Regions from separate parts of the Plantactinospora sp. CNZ320 genome, predicted to be linked through region 1. Evidence: riboswitches for the same ligand, from Rfam matches in the RefSeq annotation. Region 1 holds a riboswitch; the other holds the start of a gene.
What was found. Region 1 has a riboswitch for S-adenosylmethionine ahead of CLT71_RS00815 (ABC transporter substrate-binding protein). Riboswitches for the same ligand answer to the same signal wherever they lie in the genome.
Positions count from the first base shown of each region.

Region 2: it holds a riboswitch for S-adenosylmethionine, as region 1 does, so the genes downstream of both, thrC (threonine synthase) here and CLT71_RS00815 (ABC transporter substrate-binding protein) in region 1, are expected to answer to the same signal.

Region 1 covers NZ_PJMP01000001.1:190,383-198,364, reverse strand. Annotated here, with positions in the region: gene CLT71_RS00820 (BNR repeat-containing protein) at 1-2,553, shown strand, start outside; SAM riboswitch class I at 2,636-2,727, shown strand; gene CLT71_RS00815 (ABC transporter substrate-binding protein) at 2,988-3,869, shown strand; gene CLT71_RS00810 (amino acid ABC transporter permease) at 3,952-4,746, shown strand; gene CLT71_RS00805 (amino acid ABC transporter ATP-binding protein) at 4,739-5,524, shown strand; gene CLT71_RS00800 (cytochrome P450) at 5,586-6,773, opposite strand; gene CLT71_RS00795 (CG0192-related protein) at 6,923-7,585, shown strand; gene CLT71_RS00790 (imine reductase family protein) at 7,678-7,982, opposite strand, start outside.
Region 2 covers NZ_PJMP01000001.1:5,659,401-5,667,382, reverse strand. Annotated here, with positions in the region: gene paaN (phenylacetic acid degradation protein PaaN) at 1-1,480, opposite strand, end outside; gene CLT71_RS25310 (GNAT family N-acetyltransferase) at 1,545-2,561, opposite strand; gene thrC (threonine synthase) at 2,975-4,270, opposite strand; SAM riboswitch class I at 4,284-4,400, opposite strand; gene CLT71_RS25300 (dienelactone hydrolase family protein) at 4,581-5,324, shown strand; gene CLT71_RS25295 (DUF6295 family protein) at 5,414-5,692, shown strand; gene CLT71_RS25290 (oxidoreductase) at 5,741-6,631, opposite strand; gene CLT71_RS25285 (ABC transporter permease) at 6,805-7,620, opposite strand; gene CLT71_RS25280 (ABC transporter ATP-binding protein) at 7,617-7,982, opposite strand, start outside.

The DNA.
Region 1 (7,982 bases):
AGTGAGAGCGTCTCGTTCAGCGACGACTTCACCCGGGCGAACGGAGCGGTCGGCAACGGCTGGGCGGCGCTGCGCGGCGCCTGGTCCATCGTGGATGGTGCTGCGGTGGCCAGCGGCAGCAGCGAGCAGGTGTTGGCCCGCCCCGCGCTCTTCCTCGCCGACAGTTTCGACGTGACGACGTCGCTCGCCCTGCCGTCTCCGGCGCCGACCGCCCGGCGCTGGGCCGGGATCGCCGCGCAGGTGAAAGACCACGGCGACGGTACGCAGTCGTTCTACGCGCTGCGGATCGGGCAGAGCGGCACCGACGGCAGCCGGGCCCGCTGGCAACTGGTCCGGATCGGCCGCTCCGCCCCGGCGACGGAACCGTCGCTGCTCGCCGAGGGCGACCTGGCCGCCCTGCCGGGAACGGTGCTCGACCTGCGACTGACGGCGGTGTCCGGCGGGTCGGCCGTGCGGGTCCGGGTGGCCGGCGCCGCCGAGGTGGAGCGGATTGTCCGGCTGCGCGTGGCGGACCGGCTCTCCGGCGGCAACGTGGGGCTCTACTCGCAGAGCGGCGGCATCGGCCTGCGGCACTTCACGGTGACGGCGACGACCGGCCCCGGCTACCGCGCGTTCCACGACGGCTTCGAGCGGGCCGACGGTTCGGTCGGCAACGGCTGGCACGGCGCCCGGGGCGCCTGGAACCTCCGGGGCGGCGTCGCCGTACCGTCGGGCACCGAGGAACGCCTGATCTACCACCCCGGGACCACCCTGGGCGCCGGCTTCGTCCTCCGGGGCTCGCTCACCCTTCCGAAGCCCGCCCTCGGCTACCGGTCCTGGACCGGCCTCGCGTTCAACGTAACCGACCACGGCGACGGCACCCAGACCTACTACGTGCTGCGGATCGGCCAGTCGCTCGGCGACGGGAGCCAGGCGCTCTGGCAGGTGGTCCGGATGACCAGGTCGTCGTCGGCGGCCTCCGACGCGCTGCTGGCCGCCGAGCCGATACCAGCGGCACCGGGAACCGCCCTCGCCGTCGAGGTGGAGTCCAGGAATCGGGGTACCGGCGTGCACGTCACCGTGCATGTCGAGGGCGCGCCGAGCGGCCGGGCCGCCGTCGAGCGGTACGTCGGACTGCGGTTCCGGGACCTGCTCTCGGGCGGCCGGGCGGGACTGTACTCGCAGGCGGGTGCGGTCGGACTCCGGAGCTTCGGGGTGGAGACCAGCCTGCTGCCGGCCAGCCCGCCAGCCGATCCGGGCCCGTTGAACTGCGCGCCGACCACGCCCGGCGACTACGTGCTGCCCGGCGGGAACCGGACCGTGGCCCAGGTGGTCGACGTCGGGCAGACCTGGGGCGGGCACCCGGTGGAGCAGTCGACGCTGACCACGGGCAGCCACCAGTACGTGGCCTACTACGACGGTGACCGCCGGATGACGGTCGCCCGCCGGGCGTTGGATTCCACCACCTGGACCTACCGGCGGCTGGACTCGGTCCTCGGCTGGGACAGCCACAACTCGGTGACGATGGCGCTGGACAGCACCGGGCACCTGCATGTGTCCGGCAACATGCACGACGTTCCGCTGGTGTATTTCCGGACCACCGTCGCCGGGGATGTCTCGACCCTGGTCCGGGTGCCGACCATGGTGTCCGCCGAGCGCGAGAACTCGGTCACCTATCCCCGATTCCTCCAGAACACCAACGGAGACCTGCTCTTCAGCTACCGCAACGGCGGCAGCGGCGCCGGCGTCAACTACTACAACAGGTACGACCCGGCCACTCGGAGTTGGTCGAGCCTGCTGTCGACCCCGTTCATCGACGGGGAGGAGCGCAACGCGTACCCCGAGGGGCCGGTCCGGGGCGGGGACGGCTTCTGGCACATGGCCGTCATGTGGCGTGACACGCCGGACGCGGGTAGTTCGAGCATGCCTTCGTACCTGCGCAGTCGTGACCTGGTGCGCTGGGAGGACAGCACCGGCCGGCCGATTCCGCTGCCGGCGACGTACCACAGCGTCGAGGGGGTCGACGCGGTGCCGACGTACAGCGGTGCGGTCAACGGCAACCTGAAGCTGGGACTGGACCGCGACAACCGGATCGTGCTGACCTACCTGAAGTACGACTCCGCGCTCGGGCACCAACTCTTCGCGGCCCGCCCGAACGGCCCCGGCGACTGGCAGGTCACCCAACTGACCAACTGGACCGGTCGGTGGGAGATCGGCGGCGGCGGTTCGCTGCCACAGTTCACCGCCCAGTTGCACGGCAACCCGACAACCCTGCCGGACGGGAAGCTCCGGATTCCCTACTCCTGCCACGGCGCCCGGCGGTCACTGGTCGTCGAGCCGAGTTCGATGGCGGTGGTCGCCGACGTACCGGAACCCCCGCTGCCGGCGGAGGTGACCCGGGTGCGTTCGCCGTTCCCGGGCATGCAGGTTCGCCTGGCGGCCTCCCAGTCCGGCGACCGGACGTACGCGCTGCGCTGGGAGAGCCTGCCGGCCAATCAGGATCAGCCCCGCCCGCCGGAGCAGACCCCACCGCCCCAGCCCTTGCGGGTGTACGTGCTGACGGCCACCCCGTAACCGCTGACGGGTGGCGAGCGCCACAGCGATCGAGGCCCTGACCAGTTGGAATGTCGGTGCTCCGGTTGAGTATGCTGATCGGCGGCCATCCAGAGCGACCGAGAGACCTGGCTCGTCGACGTCGCAGCAACCCCCCACCGTGGGTGCGGGTGCTACCGCCAGGACCGATGGAGGTTCCGAAGTGCGCAGCATCCGAGCCGGGCGGACGAGCCGGCTGCATGTCACCTGGCACCGGTGGCGTCGACACGTCGACCTCTGCCGGACCAGCACCATGCTCTGTCGGGCCTCGGCCTGACCGCGACCGCCGGTCGGCGGCATTCCGACCATCTCGTCAGCACCCCCTGAGCGACGCCGTTCCCCGCTGCCCTTGACCTGACCGGTCGGGGTGGTCCTTCGGCACGCCGTCGCCGGATATTTCATGGAGTTTCAGCACAATGCGTATTAAAACTCTTGCCACCCGCCTCCTCGCCGGGGTCGCCGCCGTCACCCTGCTCGGCGCGGTCGCCGCCTGCGGCGGCTCGTCGTCGGGCGACACCGCCGACAACCCGTACGACCTGCTGCAACCCGGGACCCTGCGGGTGGGCACCCTGACCGACGCCCCGCCGAACGTCTTCCTCAAGGACGGAAAGTTCACCGGCTTCGACAACGACCTGATGACCGCCGTCGCCGGCAAGCTCGGGCTCCGGGTGGAGTTCGTCGGCACCGAGTTCTCCGCGCTGCTCGCCCAGGTGAACAACCACAAGTTCGACGCCGGCTCGTCGTCGATCACCATCACCGAGGCGCGGCGGAAGACCGTCGACTTCACCAACGGGTACGACTTCGGCTACTTCGGACTCGACGTACCGGCCGGCTCGCCGATCAGGAGTTTCGCCGAGTTGAAGGGCAAGCGGGTGGTCGTGGTGCAGGGCACCGTGCAGGACGACTACGCCACCAAGGAGGGCCTCGACCCGGTCCGGGTACCCGACTACAACGGCGCGATCAACCAGCTCAAGGCGAAGACCGCCGACGCCTGGATCGCGCCCGCCGAGATCGGTGAGAAGTCCGCACAGGAGAGTGGCGGCAAGATCGTACTGGCCGAGAAGCAGCTCAGCTCGGCGCCGACCGCGTTCGCTGTGGCCAAGGGCGCCGACCCGCTGCGCGAGGCGCTGAACTCCGCACTCGACCAGGTGATCGAGGACGGCACCTGGACCCGCCTCCAGGAGCAGTACTACCCCGGGCGGCCGATACCAGAGACGTTCAAGCCGGGCAGCGGCACTGTGACGTACCCGCCGGTCAAGGCCGGTCCGACGAGCCCGGCCGCCACCCCGGCGAGCTGACCCGGCGAGCACCTCAGACAGCCGTCGGCCGGCCGCCCCGCGCGGCCGGCCGACGGCTGGCGGAACCGAGACAGGTGAGGCGATGGAGACCCTGGCGACACTGTGGGAGACGTTCTTCGACTGGGAGTCGATGCGCGAGGCGCTGCCCGAGATGCTCACGGTCGGGCTGCCGAACACGCTGCTGCTGGCGCTGCTCTCGGCGATCCTGGGAACGCTGCTCGGCATGCTGCTGGCGATGGCCGGGCTGGCCCGGACCCGGTGGCTGCGCTGGCCGGCCCGGATCTACACCGACGTGTTCCGGGGACTGCCGGCCGCCGTCACCATCCTGCTGATCGGGGTCGGGCTGGCGCCGCTCGGGCTCGCCTGGTGGGGACCCAACCCCTATCCGCTGGGCATCCTGGCGCTGTCGCTGATCGCGGCGGCGTACATCGGGGAGATCTTCCGGTCCGGCATCCAGAGCGTGGAGGCCAGCCAACTGGAGGCGACCCGGGCGCTGGGCCTGTCGCACGGTGCCGCCATGCGCCTGGTGATCATCCCGCAGGGCGTACGCCGGGTCCTGCCGGCCTGGGTCAACCAGCTCATCGCACTGATCAAGGACTCCAGCCTGGTCTACTTCCTCGGCCTGGTGGCCAGCCAGCGGGAACTGTTCCGGATCGGCCAGGACTACGCGGCGAACACCGGCAACGAGTCCGCACTGCTGCTCGCCGGAATCTTCTATCTGGTCATCACCGTGCCGCTGACCCACCTGGTCAACTGGGTCGACCGGCGGCTGCGCGACGGCCGGGCCGGTGGCCCGGAACCCGACGAGGAGGATCCGGTGGCGCTGGCCGGCGGGACCGCGCTACCGGCGGGTGGAAGGGGAACCCAGCATGCCTGACTCTGTCACTCCGACGGTGTCGACCCGGCCCGCCGAGGCGGGTCTCGGATACGAGTCGGTGAGCGTCGCGACCCGGGACGTGCACCTGTCGTTCGGCCGGCACCAGGTGTTGCGCGGCATCGACATCGAGGTGGGCCGGGGCGAGACCGCCTGCGTGATCGGCCCGTCCGGCTCCGGGAAGTCCACCCTGCTGCGGGTGGTCAACCGGCTGCTCGAGCCGGACCGGGGCGACGTACTGCTCGACGGCGTGAGCGTGCTCGACCAGGACCCGGACGCGCTGCGCCAGCGGATCGGCATGGTCTTCCAGCAGTTCAACCTCTTTCCGCACATGACGGTGCTGCGCAACGTCACGCTCGCTCTCCGGCAGCTCAGGAAGCTCTCCAGGGACGAGGCGAACGAAGTGGCGCTGCGCCAACTCGACCTGGTCGGGCTGCGGCACAAGGCGGACGTACGCCCCGGTCGGCTCTCCGGCGGTCAGCAGCAGCGGGTGGCCATCGCCCGGGCGCTGGCGATGTCGCCCCGGGTGATGCTCTTCGACGAGGCGACCTCGGCGCTCGACCCCGAACTGGTCAAGGGCGTGCTCTCGCTGATGGCGGATCTGGCCGGTCAGGGCATGACGATGCTTGTCGTCACCCACGAGATGGGCTTCGCCCGACAGGTCGCCGACCAGGTCGTCTTCCTGGACCGGGGTCGGGTGGTCGAGGCCGGCCCACCGGCCCAGATCTTCGAGGCCCCGCGCAGCGCCCGGCTCGGCCAGTTCCTCTCCCAGGTCCTCTGATCGGACTGCCTGCCGGGGCACTGGTCCTGTGATCGGTGTGTGCCTGCGGGTGCGCTCCCGGTCAGCCGTGCGGCCTGACCGGGAGTGCCGACAGGCCACGCAGCAGCAGGCTGGACCGCCAGCCGATCTCCTCGGGCGGCACCGCCAGGCGCATCCCAGGAAACCGGCGGGCCAGGGCGCCGAAGGCGACCTGCCCCTCCAGCCGGGCCAGCGGCGCGCCGAGGCAGTAGTGGATGCCGTGCCCGAAGGCGAGGTTGGGGGTGGCCGGGCGGTCCAGGTCCAGCCGGTCCGGCTCGGGGAACCGGTCCGGATCCCGGTTGGCCGAGAGCAGGGACACCAGCACCGACGCGCCCTGCGGAATCGTCTGGCCGCCCAACTCGACCGGCTCCATCGCGGTCCGGAACGAGGCGTTCTGCACCGGGCCCTCGTAGCGGAGTACCTCGTCGATCGTCCCGGGCAGCAGCGCCGGCTCGGCCACCACCCGGGCCCAGCGCTCCGGCTCGGCCAACAGCAGCAGCATGCCGTTGCCGATCAGGTTGACGGTGGTCTCGTGTCCGGCGATCAGGAACAGGTAGACCATCGAAACGAGCTCGTCGTCGGTGAGCCGGTCGCCCTGCTCGTGCACCGCGATCAGCGCGGAGAGCAGGTCGTCGGCCGGCTGCTCGCGCTTGGCCGCCAGCAGCGTACGGATGTAGCCGACGATCGCGGTCAACGCGGGTGGCAGTCCGGCCGGGTTCATCGGGCCGGTCACGATCGCATCGGTCCAGCTCCGGAAGTCGGCCTGGTCCTCGGCCGGTACCCCGAGCAGTTCGCAGATCACCTGGATCGGCAGCGGGAAGGCGAAGCGGTCGATCAGGTCCACCTGTTCGGCGCCGGCGATGCCGTCCAGCAACTGCTCGGTCAGCTCCTCGATCCGGGGCCGCAGTGCGGCGACCCGGCGTGCGGTGAACGCGCCGGAGACCAGCCGCCGCAGCCGGGTGTGGTCGGGCGGGTTCAGCGCCAGCATGTGCCGGCCCACCGCCCGGGCCACGTCGTCCGGGATCATCCCCCGATAGTTGAACCCGCCGGCCGAGGTCGCCTTCGCCAGCCGTGGGTCGCCGAGTGCCCGCTGGGCGTCCTCGTAGCGGGTGACGACCCAGGCGGTGACTCCGGTCGGCAGCGTGACCTCCACGACCGGGCTGTCCCGACGCAACTCGGCGAGAACTCCGTGCAGATCGGCGGCGGACCCGAACGGATTGGTTGTCGACATTCGTCTCCCCCGCACGACAGGTGGGCGGCCCGGCGGCCGGAGCGGATCCGCGCTCCCTCCATGCTGCCACCGTCGCCTTGCTGCCACCATCGCCTTGCTGCCACCGTCGCGCACTGCGCAGAGTGAACGGTTGTGAAAGGTGGCGGGCTATGATCTTGCGCATGGCGCTGCTGCACCGGGCCACTCTGCATCCCGGCAAGCTCGAACTACTGGCGGACTGGCTGCCCGGCCGGCGCTGGTACCAGGGACCGGCCGCCGCCGACGTCGTCCGCGTAGCGAGCTTCCGGTTCGACGACCCGGACGGAGCGGTAGGGATCGAGACGATGCTCGTCAGGTCCGGTGACGGGCCGGTGCACCAGGTTCCGCTCACCTACCGGGCCGCACCACTACCCGGCGGCGACGACTGGCTGATCGGCACCACCGAGCACTCGGTGCTCGGCCGCCGCTGGGTGTACGACGCCTGCGGCGACCCGGTCTACGCCAGCGCACTGGCCGCCGCGATCGCCACCGGCGGCGGCCAGTCCGAGGAGTTCTTCGAGGTCGACGGGGTACGCGAGGTCCGCCCGCCGAACATGACCGTGACCGGCGGCGGCACCCCGGGCAGCACCGTACCGCCGGTGCACGTTGTCCACCGGGTGGTCGAGGACGAGTCGACGACGATCGTCACGGACGCGGCGGAACTCACCGTCCTCCGCCGCCCCGAGAACGGAGCCGGCGGGCTGAACGGCGGCACGCCGAGCAGCGCCGCCCTGACCGGCAGCTGGCCCGGCCAGCCGACCCCGGTGGCGCTGGCATACGCCGTCCTGCGCTGAGGCAGGACACGCCGCCCTGTGCTCAGGCCGGACCGCCCGGGCGGCGCCACGGCCGGGGACCTGTCGCCCCCGGCCCGGCACCACCCCTGCGGTCAGCGGCGGCCGAGGAGTTCGGCGACCCGGAGGAAACCGTCCGAGCCGTGGCCGAGCCCGATCACCCGGCGGGTCAGCCCCTCGACCGCCCGCATCACGCTCGCGTCGATCCCGTGCCCCTCGGCGGCGTGCACGATGTGCGCCATGGTCGAGGCGGCCGAGGTGATCGGATTGTCCGCGCCGGAGTAGCTGCCGTCCTCGACCTCCGCCGCCGTCTCGGCGAAGATCGGCGGCAGGATCGCGCCGATCCCCTGGGCGAAGGGGGCGAGTTCCAGCGCGGTGATCCCCTCCGCCCGGGCCACCG
Region 2 (7,982 bases), 5.5 Mb from region 1:
CGTCCAGCACGGTGGAGTCGGTGGAGTAGACCGAGGCGGTGAGCGCGCCCCGCTCGCCGACGGTCTGCCGCAGGATCGCCAGGCTGTGCGGGGTGGAGTCGGTGGCGATCACGAACGAGATCGGCCCGAACCACTCCCGCCCGTACGTGCCGGCGTCGTCGGCACCGAGCTTCGCGATCAGCGGCGTACGCACCACCGCGCCGGGATAGTTGGGGTGCTCGACCGGCCGGGACGGCAGCACCGGCTCGCCGAGCCCGGCGACCTCGTCGAGCCGGGCCAGTACCCCGTCGTTGACGATCGCGCCGGTCAGCTCGACGGCCCGGGCCGGGTCGCCGGTGAGCTTGCCGACCACCCCGGCGATGCCGGCGGCCACCTCGTCGACGCTCTTGTGCCCCTGGTCGGTCTCGATCCCGTCCCGGGGCACCAGGATGTTCTGCGGGGTGGTGCACATCTGTCCGCTGTAGAGGACCAGTGAGAAGCCGATGTTGCGGCACATTCCGGCGAAGTCGTCGGTCGAGTCGACAACGATCGTGTTGACGCCGGCCTTCTCGGTGTAGACGGCCGCCTGCCGGGCGTTCGCCTCCAGCCAGTCGCCGTACTCGGTGGAGCCGGTGAAGTCGACGATCCGTACCTCGGGACGCAGCGCCAGGGTGGAGGCGAGCCGCTCGCCCGACGCCTCGGGGGCGAGCAGGATCAGGTTCGGGTCGAAGCCCGCCTCGGCCAGCACCTCGCGGGCGTACCGGACGGTGACGGCGAGCGGCAGCACGGCCCGGGGGTGCGGCTTGACCACCACCGGGTTGCCGGTGACCAGCGAGGCGAAGAGTCCCGGGTAGCTGTTCCAGGTCGGGAAGGTGTTGCAGCCGATCACCAGCGCCACGCCGCGCGGCACCACGTGGAAGGTCTTGGTCATCCGCAGCGGGTCGCCCTTGCCGGCCGGCTTCTCCCAGGCCGCCGTCGCCGGGTGCCGGGTCATCTCCCGGTACGCGTAGGCGAGCGCCTCCAGCGCCCGGTCCAGCGCGTGCGCGCCACCGGCCTGGAACGCCATCACGAACGCCTGCCCGGTGGTGGCGTGCACCGCGTTGGCCAGCTCGAAGACGTGCGCGTGCAGCCGGGCGAGGATCTCCAGGCAGACTCCGACCCGGGCCTGCGGCCCGGCGTCCCGCCAGGCCGGCAGCGCGGTCGAGGCGGCGGCGAGCAGCACCTCGGCGTCGCTGTGCGGGTAGCTCACCCCGAGGTCGATGCCGAACGGGCTCGTCTCGGTGGCGACCCAGTCGCCGGTGCCGGGCTGGTCGAGCGGGAACTTCCCGCCCAGGTACGCCCGGAACGCCGCCTCGCCCTCGGCGGCGGCGGTCTCGCCGTAGACCCGTGGGCTCGGCGACTCGGGGTAGGCGGACCAGTAGGAGCGTTCGGTGATCGCGGTGAGCGCCCGTTCCAGGGTGTCGGCGTGCCGGGCGTAGAGGGGGTGCGGGGTCTCCGTCATCCCGCCATCATGCCGCACCGGCCCGCCCGGTCCCAGCCTCCGTCTCCGGGGCGGGCGGCGCTGGTCAGAGGGTTGCCTGCCAGGTGTTGAGCCCGCCGACCGCCCGGAATCCCAGCGCCTCGTTGATCGAGATCATGTATCCGTTGGACGCCGCGTTGTAGGTGTCGACGGCTCGGAGCGCCGGCTCGTGCGCGCGGATGTGCCGCAGGTTGTCGACCTTGATCACGGTGCCCAGGCGGTGCCCCCGGTGCGCCGGCTCGACCAGGGTGATCTGTTGGGAGGCGTGCCAGTCGCAGCTGGTGTGCATGCCGATCCCGGTCCAGGCGACCAGCCGTCCGGTGGCGTCGTGCCGGGCGCCGCTGTTGTACCAGTACTGGCCGCGCTCCTGGTAGATCTGCTCGATCTCGCGCAGTCGGCCCACGTCCGGCCGGGGCGGCTCCCAGGTGAGGTCGCCGAGCGGCGCGTCGCTGATCAGCCGGCTGTCGAGGTAGGCGACGTCCTCGGCGTACTCGTCGGGGGTGGCGCCCCGCCAGCGCACCAGCGAGTAGCCCTCGGCCCGGGCCAGGCCCTCGGCCATCAGCCGGTCGAGTTCGGCCTCGTCGAGCGTGGTCAGGTCGAGCCGGCGGCGTATGTCGGCCAGCGCCGGCTTGGCACCCATCGCGGCGGCGAAGGCGTCACCCGGTGTCGTCGGCGCGGCCTCGGGGCTCATGTTCACCACCTCGGCGATGATCCGTTTGCGTCCCTCCTGGCGGACCAGCCGCACCGCGTGCTCGTAGAGCGCCCGGCCGACGCCCCGACGGCGGTACTCCGGATGGACGGCGAGCACAAGCTCGGCGTTCTCCAGGTTCTCCAGCTGCGGCAGCGAGACTCCCAGATAGCCCACGGCCACCCCGTCGAGAAAGCCAAGCGAGTGCCTCTCTTCGTTACCCGGCCACGGGCGCCGGAGCCCGGCGAGGAAGCGCTGTCGGGGCAGCGGCGGCACGTCGGGCTGGTCGGCCGCACGCGCGGCGGCCTCGATCTCGTACGCCCGCTCGGTTGCGGCGACGTCGGTGACGTCGAGTGGGGTGACCACGATGTCCATGCTCTGGAGGGTGCCGCTTACCCGGACCCGGCGCGACCGAATATCGAGCAACCGTCACCTGGGGCGGTGGATTCGCGTTGAGCCCGACGGCGGGTTGTGAGCGTCGGCCGGACCGGGCGGAAGAGTTTGGTCGGGAGGACGCCCGCACAACGCCTCCGGCGCTGGGTCGTAAGAGCTTTGAAAGTCTACGGCGGTGCGTCCTCCCGCACGGAGCATCTTGCGTCGTGCAGATGCAGTCGTCAAGCCCTCTTCCGCGTGTTTTCGTCACGGGTGGCAAAAGAGCAGCTACGCAACGCATTCGTACCGCCGGGCAGGCGACCCGGTCGGTGGACTGGAACGATTCCACCTGCAAGTTGCACGTGCATCTGCCCGAGCACGCTTCGGGCAGATGCCGAAAATTTCTTCCCGGAAATTCAGCCGAGCAGGCCGGCGTCGCGGACCGCCCGCAGCGACGGCCTGATCCGGTACGTCGGACCGACCTGTGCCGCCACCGCATCCAGGGTCTTGAGCCCCTCGCCGGTGTTGTAGACGACCGTCTCGGCGTCCGGGTCCAGCCGGCCGCTCGCCACCAGCTTGCCGAGTACGGCCACGGTCACCCCGCCGGCCGTCTCGGCGAAGACGCCTGTGGTCCGGGCCAACTGGCGGATGGCGGCGCGGATCTCGTCGTCGTCGGCGTAGTCCATCCAGCCACCGGTACGGCGCACCGCCTCCAGGGCGTAGAGCCCGGCGGCCGGGTCGCCGATGTTGAGCGACTTGGCGATCCCGGTCGGCCGGACCGGGGTGATCACGTCGGTGTCGGAGTGCAGCGCGACGGCGATCGGGTTGCAGCCGGCCGACTGGGCGCCGAAGACCTTCCAGCCGTTCGCCGGCGCCTCGACCAGTCCGATCTCGACAAGCTCGCTGAACGCTTTGTCGATCTTGGTGAGCAGTTCGCCACTGGCCATCGGGACGACCACCTGCTCGGGAATCCGCCACCCCAACTGCTCGGCCACCTCGTAGCCGAGCGTCTTGGAGCCCTCGGCGTAGTACGGCCGGACGTTCACGTTGACGAACGCGGTGTCGGCGAACTCGTCGGTCTCGACCAGCTCGCCACAGAGCCGGTTGACGTCGTCGTACGAGCCGTCGATGGCGACCACGTCGCCGCCGTAGACGGCGGTGGTCACCACCTTGCCCTGCTCCAGGTCACCGGGGATGAAGACGATCGACGGCACCCCGGCCCGGGCCGCGTGCGCGGCGACCGAGTTCGCCAGGTTGCCGGTCGAGGCGCAGGCGAACCGGGTGAAGCCGAGCCCGCGGGCGGCGGTCAGCGCCACCGACACCACCCGGTCCTTGAACGAGTGGGTGGGGTTGGCGCTGTCGTCCTTGACCCAGAGCGGCGCCCTGATGCCCAGTTCGGCGGCGAGGGCGGCGGCCGGGACCAGCGGGGTCAGCCCCGGGTCGACGGTGACCCGGGCGGCCGGGTCCTGGCCGGTCGGCAGCAGTGCGGCGTACCGCCAGAGGTTGTCCGGGCCGGCCTCGATGTCCGCCCGGGTGACCCGGGCCAGGGTCGCGGCGTCGTAGCCGACCTCCAGCGGGCCGAAACACTCGTAACAGGCGTGCTGCGCGATCAACGGGTATTCGGCGCCACAACCCCGACAGACGAGGACACGGGCGGGATTCGGTGCCACCGGGCTGGTCTGGCTGGGGGTCGCGTCGATGATCGACGTCATGGCGATAGCCGTCCTCTCATCTTTCCCTGGCGCCGCACCGCGCGGCGGGGACGGATTTGGCACCTGCTCCGCCGTGGAGTGGTTGCCGGGGCGTCTTCGGGCCGTATCCCTCAGCCCCTCTGGATGAGGTATGAAGTTGTGCCCGACAGTCTACGGGCAGCGCGGGCCGGTGTCCCGGGTCTGTTTCCGGTGTGAGGAAGATCCCGGCACCGGTCCGCCGCCGGCCGCCGGCTGAAATAGTTGTCCAAGCTAACGACATTCGGGTACGGCCGGCGCGCACGATCCGGCCGGGCAGGACGGGAGCGGGACGTTGCGGGACGCGATGCAGGCCGGAACGGTCCGGATCACCGGGGCGGGCGGCGACGAGATCGAGGCGTACCTGGCCCAGCCCCTCGGCGACACACCGCACGGCGGGGTGGTGGTGATCCACCACATGCCCGGTTACGACGAGGCGACCAAGGAGATCACCCGTCGACTGGCCAGCTACGGCTTCGCGGCGATCTGTCCCAACCTGTACTCCCGGGAGGCGCCCGGCGCCAGCCCCGACGACGCGGCGGCGGCGGCCCGGGCCGCCGGTGGGGTACCTGACGACCGGCTGATCGGCGACGTCGGCGGCGCGGCCGACCACCTGCGCGGACTGCCGGCCTCGAACGGCAGGGTCGGGGTGATCGGGTACTGCTCCGGTGGCCGGCAGGCGTTCCTGGCCGCCACCCGGCTGCCGCTGGACGCCGCCGTCGACTGCTACGGCGCGTTCGTGGTCGGCGACCCACCGGAGGACTTCCCGCTGGCGGTGCGGCCGCTGCTCGACCAGGCGGACCGGCTCTCCTGCCCGCTGCTCGGCCTCTTCGGTGCCGAGGACCGCTATCCGGCGCCGGCCCAGATGGACGAGCTGTCCCGGGAGCTGACCCGGCTCGGCAAGCCGCACGAGTTCCACACCTTCGCCGATGCCGGGCACGGCTTCTTCGCCGTCGACCGGCCCGGCTACCGACCGCTGGCCGCGACCCAGGGGTGGCAACGGGTCCGGGACTTCTTCGACCGCTACCTGAACGCCTGACCGGCCGATCCCGTCCGGGTCCGGGTCGCGTCAGTCCGAGTCCTGTCCGTCAGTCCGAGTCCTGTCCGTCCGAGTCCGAGGAGGCCGGCATGTGCACGTACGTCACGGTGCAGCGCGAGATCGACGGCAGCGGCAAGGGTGCCGGCGGCTGGTTCCCGGTCACCCGCACCTGCGTCTATGTCGACCATCCGACACACGCGCCGTACGCACACACCCTCAACATCGACTTCCTGAACCCGGCCGCCGGCCCGGGGGCGCGGGTCGCGGTCGAGCTGACCGAGGAGTCGGCGCTCGCCCTGGTCGAGGCGATCCAGGCCGCCCTGGCCGCCGCGCCGGCCGGGCTGGCCAGCCGCGACCAGAACGTCTGACCCGGCTCTTTCAAGGGCCGCCGCCGCACCCGCCCAGGGGCCGGGCGCTCAGCCGGTCGCGTCGAGCCGGGCCAGCTCGTCCGGGCTGAGCCGCAGGCCGCCCGCGGCCACGTTCGCGACCAGGTGCTCCGGATTGCCGGTACCCGGGATCGCCAGCACGTGCGGGCCACGGTGCAACGTCCAGGCGAGCCGGACCTGCGCGACAGTCGCGCTGTGCACCTCCGCCACCGCCCGCAGCTCGGCATCGCCGTCACCGCCGGCGGTCACACCCGCCTCCCGGCCCGCACCGGCGATCGCGAAGAACGGCACGAAGGCGATGCCCTGCTCACCACAGATCCGCACGAGGTCGTCGGCGGTACGCCGGTAGTCGACCCCGTACGGGTTCTGCACGCAGACCACCGGCGCGATCTCCTGCGCCTCGGCGAGCTGCTCCGGCCGGATGTTGGAGACGCCCAGGTGCCGGATCAGCCCGGCCTCGCGCAGCTCGGCCAGTACGCCGAACCGCTCCGCGATCGGGTCGGGGCCGTGCACCCGGAGGTTCACCAGGTCGAGATGGTCCCGGCCGAGCTGCCGGAGGTTCTCCTCGACCTGGCCGCGCAACTGCTCCGGCCGGGCCGGCGGCAGCCACTCACCCGACGGGTCCCGACCCGGTCCGACCTTTGTGGCGATGACCAGATCGTCCGGGTACGGCGCCAGCGCCCGGTTGATCAACTCGTTGGCCGACCGCAGCGCCGAGAAGTAGAACGCGGCGGTGTCGATGTGGTTCACCCCGAGTTCGACGGCCCGGCGGAGCACCGCCACCGCACGGTCCCGGTCGCTCGGCCCGCCGTCGGCGTTCCGGGTCAGCCGCATCGCGCCGAAGCCGATCCGGTTGACCGTCAGGTCGCCGAGCCGCCAGGTGCCGGCGGACGCCGCGTTGATTTCGCCGGAATCCGTCATCGGAAACGCCTCCTCGTGCTCTGTCCACCCGTGGTCGGCCGACCATCCACCCCTGTGGACGATGGTCGGCACGGTGCCGAAGACTAGGCGGCTCCGTCACCGGCGGGACAGGGCACCACCTGCAAATTCGTCCGGCCCCTCATGCGACTATGGGTGAGAAGGGCACCTTCGGGTCAGAGCGCCCGGGACTGCCGCACCAGGGCCCGGCCCACCCCCAGCACCGCGACCACGCCGATCACCCCGAGCAGCAGGAAGTACGGCCAGGCGGCGGCGAACCCGCTCAGCAGCGCCTCCCGCAGCGCGGTGACCCCGTAGGTGACCGGGTTGACGGCGGCGAGGACCCGCTGCACCGGCCCGAGATTCTCGATCGGATAGAACGACGGGCTGGCGAAGAGCAGCACCGGGGCCAGCACGTTCACCAGCACGGTGAACCGCTGGAAGTCCTGCACCAGGGTGGCGAGCAGCAGATAGAGCGCGTTGAAGGCCAGCGCGGCGAGCAACGCCCCGCAGAGCAGCGCCAGCCACCGCTCCGCCGGCCAGCGCCCCCGGAACAGTGCCGCCGAGACCGCCAGCGCGGCGACGGCCTGGGCCAGTACCAGCGCGGAGCCGGCGAGCAGCTTGCCGACGACGTACTGCCGGCGGGTCAGCGGGTACGACCACAGTTCCAGCGACATCCCGCTCATCCGCTCCTGGAACAGCGCCGTACCCGAGGTGGTGGCGGCGGCCAGCAGCGAGGAGAACATCAACGCCGGGATCGCGAAGTCCGGATAGTCGACCAGCCGGCCCCGGTAGCTCACCTCGCCGACCAGCGCGGTGAGCGAGGTGGCGAAGAGTGCGATGTAGACGGCGGTCGGCACCACCGCGAGCAGCAGGTTGGTGCGGTTGCGGGTGAGCAGCAGCCACTCCCGCCGCAGTGTCGCGGTGAGTCCGGAGCCCTGCCAGGGCGGCGCGCCGACGGCGTCGTGGTCGGCGGGGGCGGGTGCGGTCACCGGGCGGTCACCTCCGATCGGGTCAGCGCCACGAAGGCGTCCTCCAGCGAGGCCGTCGCCAGTTCCATGCTGTCGACGGGGATCTGCCGCTCGGCCAGTTCGGCCAGCAGCCGGGGCAGCCGCTGCCGCAGGTCCGGCCCGGTCAGCACGATGTCGTCGGCACCCTGGGCCGCCGCCAGGCCGAGCCGCCGCGCCTCGGCGGCCACCGCCGGCCAGGCGTCTGCCGATCCGGTACGCAGCCGGGCCCGTGCCTCGCCGCGTTCGTCGCGCAACTGTGCCGGGCTGCCGTCCCGGACCAGCCGGCCGTGGTGGACCACCAGCACCCGCTCGGTGTTGCGTTCCACCTCGTCGAGATAGTGGCT